DNA from 4 places in the Patulibacter defluvii genome. Region 1 is predicted to be linked to each of the others. Evidence: riboswitches for the same ligand, from Rfam matches in the RefSeq annotation. Region 1 holds a riboswitch; each other region holds the start of a gene.
The links. Region 1 has a riboswitch for cobalamin ahead of cobA (uroporphyrinogen-III C-methyltransferase). Riboswitches for the same ligand answer to the same signal wherever they lie in the genome.
Positions count from the first base shown of each region.

Region 1 (2,189 bases):
GCCGCAGCTCGGGCGGGGCGATCAGCACCAGGTCAGGCCGCCGCGCCAGCAGCGCGGCGACGACCCCGGCGGTGATCACCGCCTCGATCACGGCCACCACCGCGTAGGTGCCGATCGTCGTCCCCGCCAGCGCGCCGAGGTCGATCGGGGTCTTGTGCCCGAGCGCGTACTCGGCCACGAAGAGGACGCTGGCCAGCACCACGTTGACGAACGCCGCGGCCCCGCAGGCGAGCGCCAGCCCGCCCGGCGATCCGCGGCCGCGGACCGACGCCACCGCCCGCTGGATCGCGCGCAGGATCGGCCAGCCGACGAAGGCCGGCACCAGCGCGCCGTTGACGATGTTCAGGCCGAGGGTGGTGATCCCGCCGTCGCCCTGGACCAGCGCCTGGACGATCGTGACGACGCTGATCGTCAGCGCCCCCAGCCACGGTCCGAGCAGCGCGACGGCGAGCGTGCCGCCGAGCAGGTGGCCCTGGGTGCCGACGCCGATCGGCACGAACGGCGAGTCGCCGACCAGGAAGAAGGCGCCGGCCAGCCCGGCCAGCGGCAGCCGGCCGTCCTCGCCGGTGACGTCGGCCTTGCGGACGCAGAAGGCCAGGCCGGCGACGGCGACCGCGGTCCCGACGCCGGTCACCTGGCCGGTCAGGAAGCCCTCAGGGATGTGCACGGGGCCTCCCGTCGGCGGGCGCGATCGGGGCCTCGGCGCCGGTCTCGGCGACCGTCTCGGCGCGGCCGTCGGCGAACCAGGCGAGGTCGATCTCGGCGACGTCGCCGATCACGAAGGTGACCGGCGGGTCGAGCCGCGGCGGCAGCGCGGCGAGCGTGCCGCGGACGGTCCGCTGGTGGCCGGCACGGCCGGCGGCGCTGATCGCCGCCACCGGCGTGCTGGCGGGCAGGCCGCCGTCGATCAGCCAGCCGGCGATCCGCCGCATCCGCGAGCGGCCGGTCAGCACGACGATCGTCCCGCCGAGCGCGGCGAGCGCGGCCCAGTCGACCTCGCCCGGGTACTCGGGATCGCTGTTGCCGGCCAGGATCGTGACCACCCGCGAGCGCTGGCGGACGTGGACCGGGATCCCGGCGAAGGCGGGGGCGGCGAGGCCGGCGCTGATCCCGGGCACGATCGTGAACGGCACCCCGGCCCGCTGCAGGGCCAGCGCCTCCTCGCCGCCGCGGGCGGCCACGAACGGGTCGCCGCTCTTCAGCCGCACCACCTCGCGGCCGCTGCGCCCCAGCTCGACCAGCAGCTGGCCGACCTGCTCCTGCGGCAGCGCCGGCTGGCCGGGGGCCTTGCCGACGAGGATCCGCTCGGCCGCGGGCGGCGCCAAGGCGACGACCGGGTCGGTCGAGGGGCGGTCGCTGACGACCACCTCGGCGCGCCGCAGCAGCTCGGCGGCGCGGACGGTCAGCAGGTCGGGGTCGCCGGGGCCGGCGCCGACCAGGTGGACGGTCACGTCCCGCTCCGCGAGCGGGGTGGGAGGGAGGCCGCGCGGCCGGCGGCGGTCGGGAATCGGTGCTCCATCGGGATGTCGCGTCCCTCGTTCGGCGGCCGTGGCGGTGTCGTTCCTGACTTCGGCCGCGGAGCGGGCCGTCACAGTGGCGCGACCGTGCCGGACTTGCACCGGCTTCCGCGCACCACCACGGAGGTCGAAACCGTAGCGGACGGTCGTCGCCGGCGGTGATCGGTCGCCGTCGGCACGGCCGTCTCGATCGTTCGGCCAGCTGCGCACGCTGTCCACTGCCGGGCTTAGAACGTTCGTCCAGAGGCGGTGGACGGTCGTCCAGTCCCACGCGCGCGTGGTCGACCCCGTGGAGGATGGATCGACGTGCCCGCAAGGACTTCGCGGTGGCGGCCGCGGTGGGCGCCACCCTCGCGGTGGGCACGTTGACCGTGGGCGTGGCCTTCGGCCCCGCGTCGGGCCCTGGCGTCCGCGACCTGGTCGGCGACGCCGAGTCGCGCGCGCTGCCGGTGGCCCGCGCCGTCGCGGCCGGCTCCGGCACGGATCGCAACGGCCCGCGCGCCAGCGCCGGCGGCTCCGGCGGCGTCGTCGACGGGCCGGCGGCCGGCGGGCGCGCGAGCGGCGGGCTCGGCCTCGGCCTGGGGCTGGGCGGCAGCGCGGGGCCGGGCAGCGGCAGCGGCTCCGGTGGCGGTCGACCCGGCGGCCGCGGGGGCGAAGGCGACGGTGGTCGCG
Region 1 covers NZ_JAWZSQ010000008.1:179,795-181,983, forward strand. The annotation lists gene SH587_RS10985 (energy-coupling factor ABC transporter permease) at 1-667, opposite strand, end outside; gene cobA (uroporphyrinogen-III C-methyltransferase) at 654-1,451, opposite strand; adenosylcobalamin (AdoCbl) riboswitch at 1,547-1,641, opposite strand; gene SH587_RS10995 (hypothetical protein) at 1,814-2,189, shown strand, end outside.

Region 2 (2,189 bases), on a different contig from region 1:
TGGCCGGCAACAGCACCCGGTGGCCCGGCCCGACCAGCAGCCGCGCGGCGTGGGGGAGGACCAGTCCGACGAAGCCGATCGCCCCGGCCGCCGCGACCAGCGTCGCGGTCAGCAGCGCCGTCACCGCCAGCAGCAGCCCGCGGACCGCCGCGACCGGGATCCCGAGCGTCGCCGCCGCGTCCTGGCCGAAGGCGAAGGCGTCGAGCGCCGGCGCACTCAGCAGGCAGAGCACCAGCGCCAGCGCGGCGACCGCGGTGCAGAGGGCGACGTCGGTCCAGTCCGCCCCCGACAGCGACCCGAGCAGCCAGAAGAGCACGCCGCGAGTCTGCTCGGCGTCGGCCGACGAGGTGACCACGAAGGCGGTGATCGCCGAGAACAGCTGGGTGCCGGCGACCCCGGCGAGCACGATCCGGTCGGTCCCGCCACCGGCGCCGGCGGCCAGCAGCAGCACCAGGCCGAAGGCCACCAGCGCCCCGCCGAAGGCGCCCAGCGAGAGGCCGATCGTGCCGCCGCCGATCCCCAGGATCAGCACCAGCACCGCGCCGGTCGAGGCGCCGGACGAGATCCCGAGCACGAACGGGTCGGCCAGCGGGTTGCGCAGCAGCGACTGCATGATCGCCCCGCAGAGCGCCAGCCCCGCCCCGCAGACCGCGGCCAGCAGCGTCCGCGGCAGCCGCAGGTCCCAGACGATCCCGTCCTCGATCCGGGTCAGGCCGGCGTCGCCGAGGCCGAGCCGCTGGCCGAGCGCGCGGGCGACGTCGGAGACCGACAGGTCGGCCGGGCCGATCGTGATCGCCGCCGCCAGCGAGAGCAGCAGCAGCGCCACGCCGCCGCCCCACCAGAGGGCCCGCACCAGCCGCCGCGCCGGCGGCGGGAGGGTGATGATCGGGCGCCCTTCGGGGGCGATCTCGTGCACGGCGTCCTTCGATCAGGGACTCATGCGCGGAGCCCGTTCGGCGATCCGGCCGATCGCGCACGCGGCGCGAAGGACCGTGAGCCAGCAGGTCTTCGGGCTCGGGATCGACCGGGAGGGACGCCTTCCCGGACCGTTCGGTCCAGTGGTCGATGCCCCGCCCGTCCCCCATACCGCTGCGCGTCAGCTCCGGTCTCGCACCGGATTCCCTGACCCACTCGGTGGGTGCGACTGGCTCGCCGCGGACGATAGCGGACGTCCGGTGCGGCGGCGGGGCCGCCGCACCGGGTCCGGGGATCAGCCGGTGACGCCGCCCGCGCGCGCCGGGGCGCGGCGGATGGTGAGCGTGGCGTTGGTGGCGCGGGTCGCCGCGCCGGTGGCGCGGGTGGTGGTCCGGACCCGCAGCCGGCCCGGGCGGTTGAGCGCCCGCGCGCTGTACGTGCGGGTGGCCGTCTGGCCGGGCCGCAGCGTCTTGATCGTCCAGCAGCGGCTGCCGCTGCTGAGCGTGGCCTTCGGCGTCGCCGAGACGAACCGCAGGCCGGCCGGCACCCGCTCGCAGACGCGGACGTCGTGGAGGGTGGTGCCGCCGCCGTTGCGGACCCGGATCGTGGTCCGCACGCTCTGGCCCGGGCGGACCGTCTTGCGCGAGAGGGTCTTGCTGACGACCAGGCGGCCGGGGGCCGGCTGGACCGGCGGATCGACCGGCGGCAGCAGCGGCGGCGCGGTCACGACGTAGGTCCGGGTGGCGGTGATCGTCCGGCCCTCGGCGTCGATCGCCGTCACCGTGATCGTGTAGACGCCCGGCTGGTCGGTCGGCAGCGGCGCGCCGTCGGTGACCGGCAGCTCGCTCCCGTCCGGCCGCCGCACCTTCGCGCCGCAGGTGACCGGGGCGGCCTCGCCGTGGCACGAGAAGCCGGCCGTCAGCGGCGCGCCGGTCGGCACGGTGGTGCCGTCGGTCGGACCGCTGACGGTGGCGGTCGGCGGGGCCAGCGGCTTGGCGCAGCCGGTCACCGTCTGGGCCAGGCCCCAGCCGTTGGCCGCACCGGCGGGCAGGGTGTAGCCGTTCGGCTGGACCTGCGGATCGGCCGCGTCGTCCGGCGCGTCGACCGTGGTCAGCGTCGCCGCACCGCGGTTCGCCACGTACATCCGGCCGTCGGGCGCCCGGCGGACCGCGCCGCCGTTGCCGATCGCACCCAGGTCCTCCTCGCTGGCCTTGATCGCGACCGCGTCGCTCGGGTCGCCGATGTCGTAGCGGAGCAGCCGGGCGCCGTTGAAG
Region 2 covers NZ_JAWZSQ010000003.1:37,925-40,113, forward strand. The annotation lists gene SH587_RS04205 (FecCD family ABC transporter permease) at 1-886, opposite strand, end outside; cobalamin riboswitch at 983-1,164, opposite strand; gene SH587_RS04210 (hypothetical protein) at 1,211-2,189, opposite strand, start outside.
Region 2: linked by a shared signal. The riboswitch ahead of SH587_RS04205 (FecCD family ABC transporter permease) and the one ahead of cobA (uroporphyrinogen-III C-methyltransferase) in region 1 are both predicted to bind cobalamin.

Region 3 (2,189 bases), on a different contig from region 1:
TGTCGACGTCGGCGAAGACGTTGCGGCCGCCGGCCGCGTCGATGATCCCCTGCGGCGCTCCGTTGCGGCCCGAGGTGTACAGGTCCTTCTCGCCGCTGTCGTAGAGCAGCACCCGCGGCGCCCGGCGCGGCCGTGGCGCCGCCCGCAGCGCGGCCAGCCGCCGGTCGAGCTCGCGGCGAGCGTCGGCGGCCCGCTCGCGGTGGCCGGTCAGCGCCCCGTAGTTCGCCAGGTCGGCGCGGACGGCGTCCCACGGGCCCATCGTCCCGAGCGCCGAGTCCCTGCCCTTGGCCGGGTCCTGGCGGCAGCTGTCGGAGATCACGTAGGTCGCGATCCGGCGGGCGCGGGCCCGCTCCTCGGTGACGCCGCTCGCGCCGGCGAAGAGGCCGCTGTAGGAGCCGATCAGCAGGTCGGGCCGGCGGGCCACGACGGCCTCCAGGGCGATCGGGCTCTGGAGCCGCGGGATCGACGCGACGGAGGCGCCGTAGCGCTCCATCACCGGATCGTTGCCGGGGCTGAGCGACATCGCCGCGATCTGGCGGGCCGCGCCGACCCGGATCAGGGTGCCGACGTTGGCGGAGTTGCTGGTCGCGACGATCCGCCGGACGGGACCGCGGTAGCGGCGTTCGACGCCGCAGTTGCGGACCTCGATCGCGCCGGTCGTGGCGGCCGCGGCGGTCGCGGAGGGGTCGTCGTCGCCGCAGCCGGCGAGCGCCAGCAGGCCGACGGTGGCGAGAGCCGCAGCGAGGCCGCGGACGGTGGGGCGTTGGAGCATCGGAGATGGCCTTCGATCAGGACCCGAAGTCGCGGGGTCCGTGGACTGATCCGCTCGACGCCGAGGCGTCGGAACGTGAGCCAGCAGGTCTTCGGGCTCGGGATCGTCGGGTGGCGCGCCTTCCCGGTCGCCGTCCGTGCGGGACGCCGAGGCCAGTGGCCGATGCACCGCCCGTCCCCCCTACCGCTGCGCGTCAGCTCCGGCTTTGGACCGGATTCCCTGACCCACCTCGTGGGTACGACTGGCTCGCCCGCCAGCCTATCCGACCGGCGCCCCGATCAGCGGTCGTCGGCCTCGACCTCGGCCAGCCACTGGGCCTTCTCCGCCCGCCACGCCTCGTCGTCGCGGCGGTGCTTCCAGTAGCCGGAGATCGAGTGGCCGTCGCGCGGCAGCCCGCGCTCGACCAGCAGCCGGCGGCGGATTGCGCGGACGGCGCCGGCCTCGCCGTGGAGGAACAGCTGCGGGCGGCCGGCGGGCAGCTCCAGGTCCTCCAGCACCCGCAGTAGCGCGCTGCCGTGCGGCTCGTCGGGCGCCCGCCGCAGCCAGCGGACGTCGGCCTGCGGCGGGGCGTCGAGCGGGGTCTCGTCGTCGGGGCCGGCGCTCTCGACCAGCACGATCGTCGGCACGCCGTCGGGGATCCGCGGCAGCGACGCGGCGATCGCCGGCACCACGCTCGGGTCCCCGATCAGCAGGTGCCAGTCGGCGGACGGGTCGGGCGCGTAGCCGCCCCCCGGCCCGAGCAGCTGGATCAGGTCGCCGGGCCGGACGGCGCTGGCCCACGGCCCGCCGAAGCCGACGTCGCCGTGGACGACGACGTCGATCGTCAGCCGCCCGGCGGCCGGGTCCCAGGCCCGCACGGTGTAGGTGCGCATCCGCGGCCACTGCTCGCGCGGGAGCGTGGCGCGGACCTGCTCGACATCGGCGTCGGGGCCGTAGGGCGCGCCGGCCGGCGGGAACAGCAGCTTCACGTAGTGGTCGCTGAACTCGCCGGCGGCGAACCCCTCCAGCCCCTCGCCGCCGAGCACCAGCCGGATCAGGTGCGGCGTCAGCGCCTCGCGCTCCAGCACGGTGGCGCGACGGGGACGGCGGACGGGGCGGCTCGGGGTCTCGGTGGCGGTCGTCTGGGGCACGGCACGGTCCTCGGATCGGGGGCCATCTACCTTAGGGAACCCTCACTCCGGCCCCGTGGAGACGGGCGTCAGCGCTCGTTCTCCCGTCGCCAGGCGACGTAGTCGGCGACCGCCGCCGCGACGTCGAAGGCCGGGACGAAGCCGGTCTCCTCGCGCAGGCGGGCGACGTCCAGGTAGGGATCCGGGCCCGGCCCGTCCTGACGTCCCGGCCGCAGCTCCAGCTGTAGGTCGGGGAGGGCCGCCCGCAGCGCCTCGACGAACTCGCGGTTGGTCGCCGGGCGGCCGCT
Region 3 covers NZ_JAWZSQ010000010.1:60,436-62,624, forward strand. The annotation lists gene SH587_RS12230 (ABC transporter substrate-binding protein) at 1-772, opposite strand, end outside; cobalamin riboswitch at 838-1,033, opposite strand; gene SH587_RS12235 (siderophore-interacting protein) at 1,051-1,902, opposite strand; gene SH587_RS12240 (NAD-dependent epimerase/dehydratase family protein) at 1,971-2,189, opposite strand, start outside.
Region 3: linked by a shared signal. The riboswitch ahead of SH587_RS12230 (ABC transporter substrate-binding protein) and the one ahead of cobA (uroporphyrinogen-III C-methyltransferase) in region 1 are both predicted to bind cobalamin.

Region 4 (2,189 bases), on a different contig from region 1:
GGGCGCGGGCAAGGGCCAGGCCGCGCCCGCCGCCACCGCCGCGAAGGACGACGACAGCGACGCGCTGACGATCGTCGCGCTGGTGGTGGCGGTCGTCGCGCTCGGCCTGGCCGCCGTGGCGACCCTCCGCCGCCGCGCCTGACCAAGAACGCGCTCGCCGGCCCGCCGACGACGGCGGGCCGGCGGTCGCGCCCGCGCCGCTCAGGCCGCCCGCTCGCCCGGCCAGGCGGCGCGGGCGGCCAGCGCCACCTCCGCCCCCGCGGCCAGCACCGAGGCGACCAGCCGCTCGCGCCGCGGCGTCAGCCGGCCGGTGCCGCACGAGGGCGTGACGAGGCTGCGGGCGAAGACCCGCTCGATCGCGGGACCACGGGCCGCGACCGCCGCGACCGCCGCCGTCACCCGCGAGGCGACGTTGGCCGGACCGTCGGGCCGGACCGGATCGACCGCGCCCCAGGCGATCCGGCCGCCGCCGGCCAGCAGCGCGGCGACCGCGTCGGCCGCCTCGCCGCCGACCGGGTAGCGGGTGACGTCGAACGAGAGCACGTCCGGCGCGGCCGCCACCACCGCCGCCCACGGCACCTGCGAGCAGACGTGCAGCCCCCAGGCCGCGCCGCTGCGGGCCAGCGGCGCCCAGGCGTCGGCGGCGGCCAGGTCGGCGTGGGCCAGGCCCGGCTCGTCGACGACCACCAGCGCGTCGAGACCCTGCTCGCGCAGCAGCGCGGCCTGGCCGCCGACGTTGGCCGCCAGCCAGGCGCCGACGTCGCGCGCCAGCGCCCGCGCCTCGCGACCGTGGCCGGGACGGCCGGCGGCCCGCTCGAGCGCGATCGCCAGCGTCAGCGGCCCGGTCACCTGCAGCTTCACCAGCCGGTGCGCGGGCGGGCGCTGGGCCAGCGCCGCCCGCACCGCGTCCCACGCCACCGGCCGCTCGCGGTCGCGGTCGGCCGACCAGCCGCAGGACGCCCGCGCCCAGTCCGGCCCCAGCCACTCGCTGACCATGTCGCCGTCGAGCGGCGGCAGCTGCGGGCAGAAGGGCAGCCCGTAGGCGCGGGTCGCGTGGCGGACCGCCGCGGCCGGCTCGGCGAACGGCAGGCTGCCGACGCCGGTGGTGGTCATCGCGGGCAGCCGCTCGAGCACCGCCGGGCCGGGACGTTCCGTCCGCTCCCCGCGCCTGCCGCTTCCGGCGTCGCCTGCCATCGGTCCTTCTCCTTCCGCGGTGGCCGTTGCGCGCGGCCACGATTGCCTGGGCGCGCCGGACGGTCGTCCGGGCGCGAAGCCGACAGGTCTTCGGACTCGGGCGGGATCGATCGCGGCCGCCTTCCCAGGCCGGCGGACGGTCGGTCCGTCGGCTCCAGTGGCGTCGTGGCCACGATCCCCGCCCTCACCGCTGCGCGTCAGTCCCGGAGTCGCACCGGGTTCCCTGGCCCCGCGGTCGGGGTGGATCGGCTCCGTCCCCCACGCTAGCGCGCCGCCGGCCGGATCGCGAGCCGCACGACCATCCCCTGTTTCACCCAGGTGAAACCGACGATACGGGCCGAATCACCGTCGTGGCCCACCTACCCTGGGTCGGTCACCCCCGCCGCGGCGGCCGATTCGCAGCCTCCCCCTGGGCTCGTCGGCGCCGACCCGGCGACACACGACCAAAGGGACCAATGACCCCACCGACGCTCGACCCGCGGGTCGCGGGCGATCGAGCGCAGCCGCGCGCCCCCCGGCGCCGCGGTCTGCGACGCCTGCTGGCGCTGGCCACCGTGCTCGCCGGCAGCCTCACGCTGGCCACCACGGCGACCGCCGCGCCACCGCTCCAGCTCTGCACCCCCGGCCAGGTTCGCGCCACCGAGCGCCACTGGTACTTCGGCACCCGCGGCCACATCGACTTCGGCACCTCCGGGACCGCGACGACGGCCACGGTCGGCAGCAAGTCGGCGGTCGAGGGCTCGACCGTCGTCACCGACGTCGACGGCACGCTGCTGTTCTGGTCCAACGGCCAGCAGGTCTACGACCGCAACAGCGACCTGATGCCCAACGGCGCCGGGCTGCTGGGCAACGACTCGGCCACGCAGACGGTCGCGGCGTTCCCGGCGATCGGCCACCCGGGCCGCTACTTCGTGGTCACGACCAGCGCCGAGGCCTCGGTCAACCACGGCTCCGGTCCCGGCAAGGGCGACCTGACCTATTCGGTCGTCGACATG
Region 4 covers NZ_JAWZSQ010000003.1:40,563-42,751, reverse strand. The annotation lists gene SH587_RS04220 (DUF1775 domain-containing protein) at 1-142, shown strand, start outside; gene SH587_RS04215 (uroporphyrinogen decarboxylase/cobalamine-independent methonine synthase family protein) at 202-1,113, opposite strand; cobalamin riboswitch at 1,279-1,419, opposite strand; gene SH587_RS04210 (hypothetical protein) at 1,650-2,189, shown strand, end outside.
Region 4: linked by a shared signal. The riboswitch ahead of SH587_RS04215 (uroporphyrinogen decarboxylase/cobalamine-independent methonine synthase family protein) and the one ahead of cobA (uroporphyrinogen-III C-methyltransferase) in region 1 are both predicted to bind cobalamin.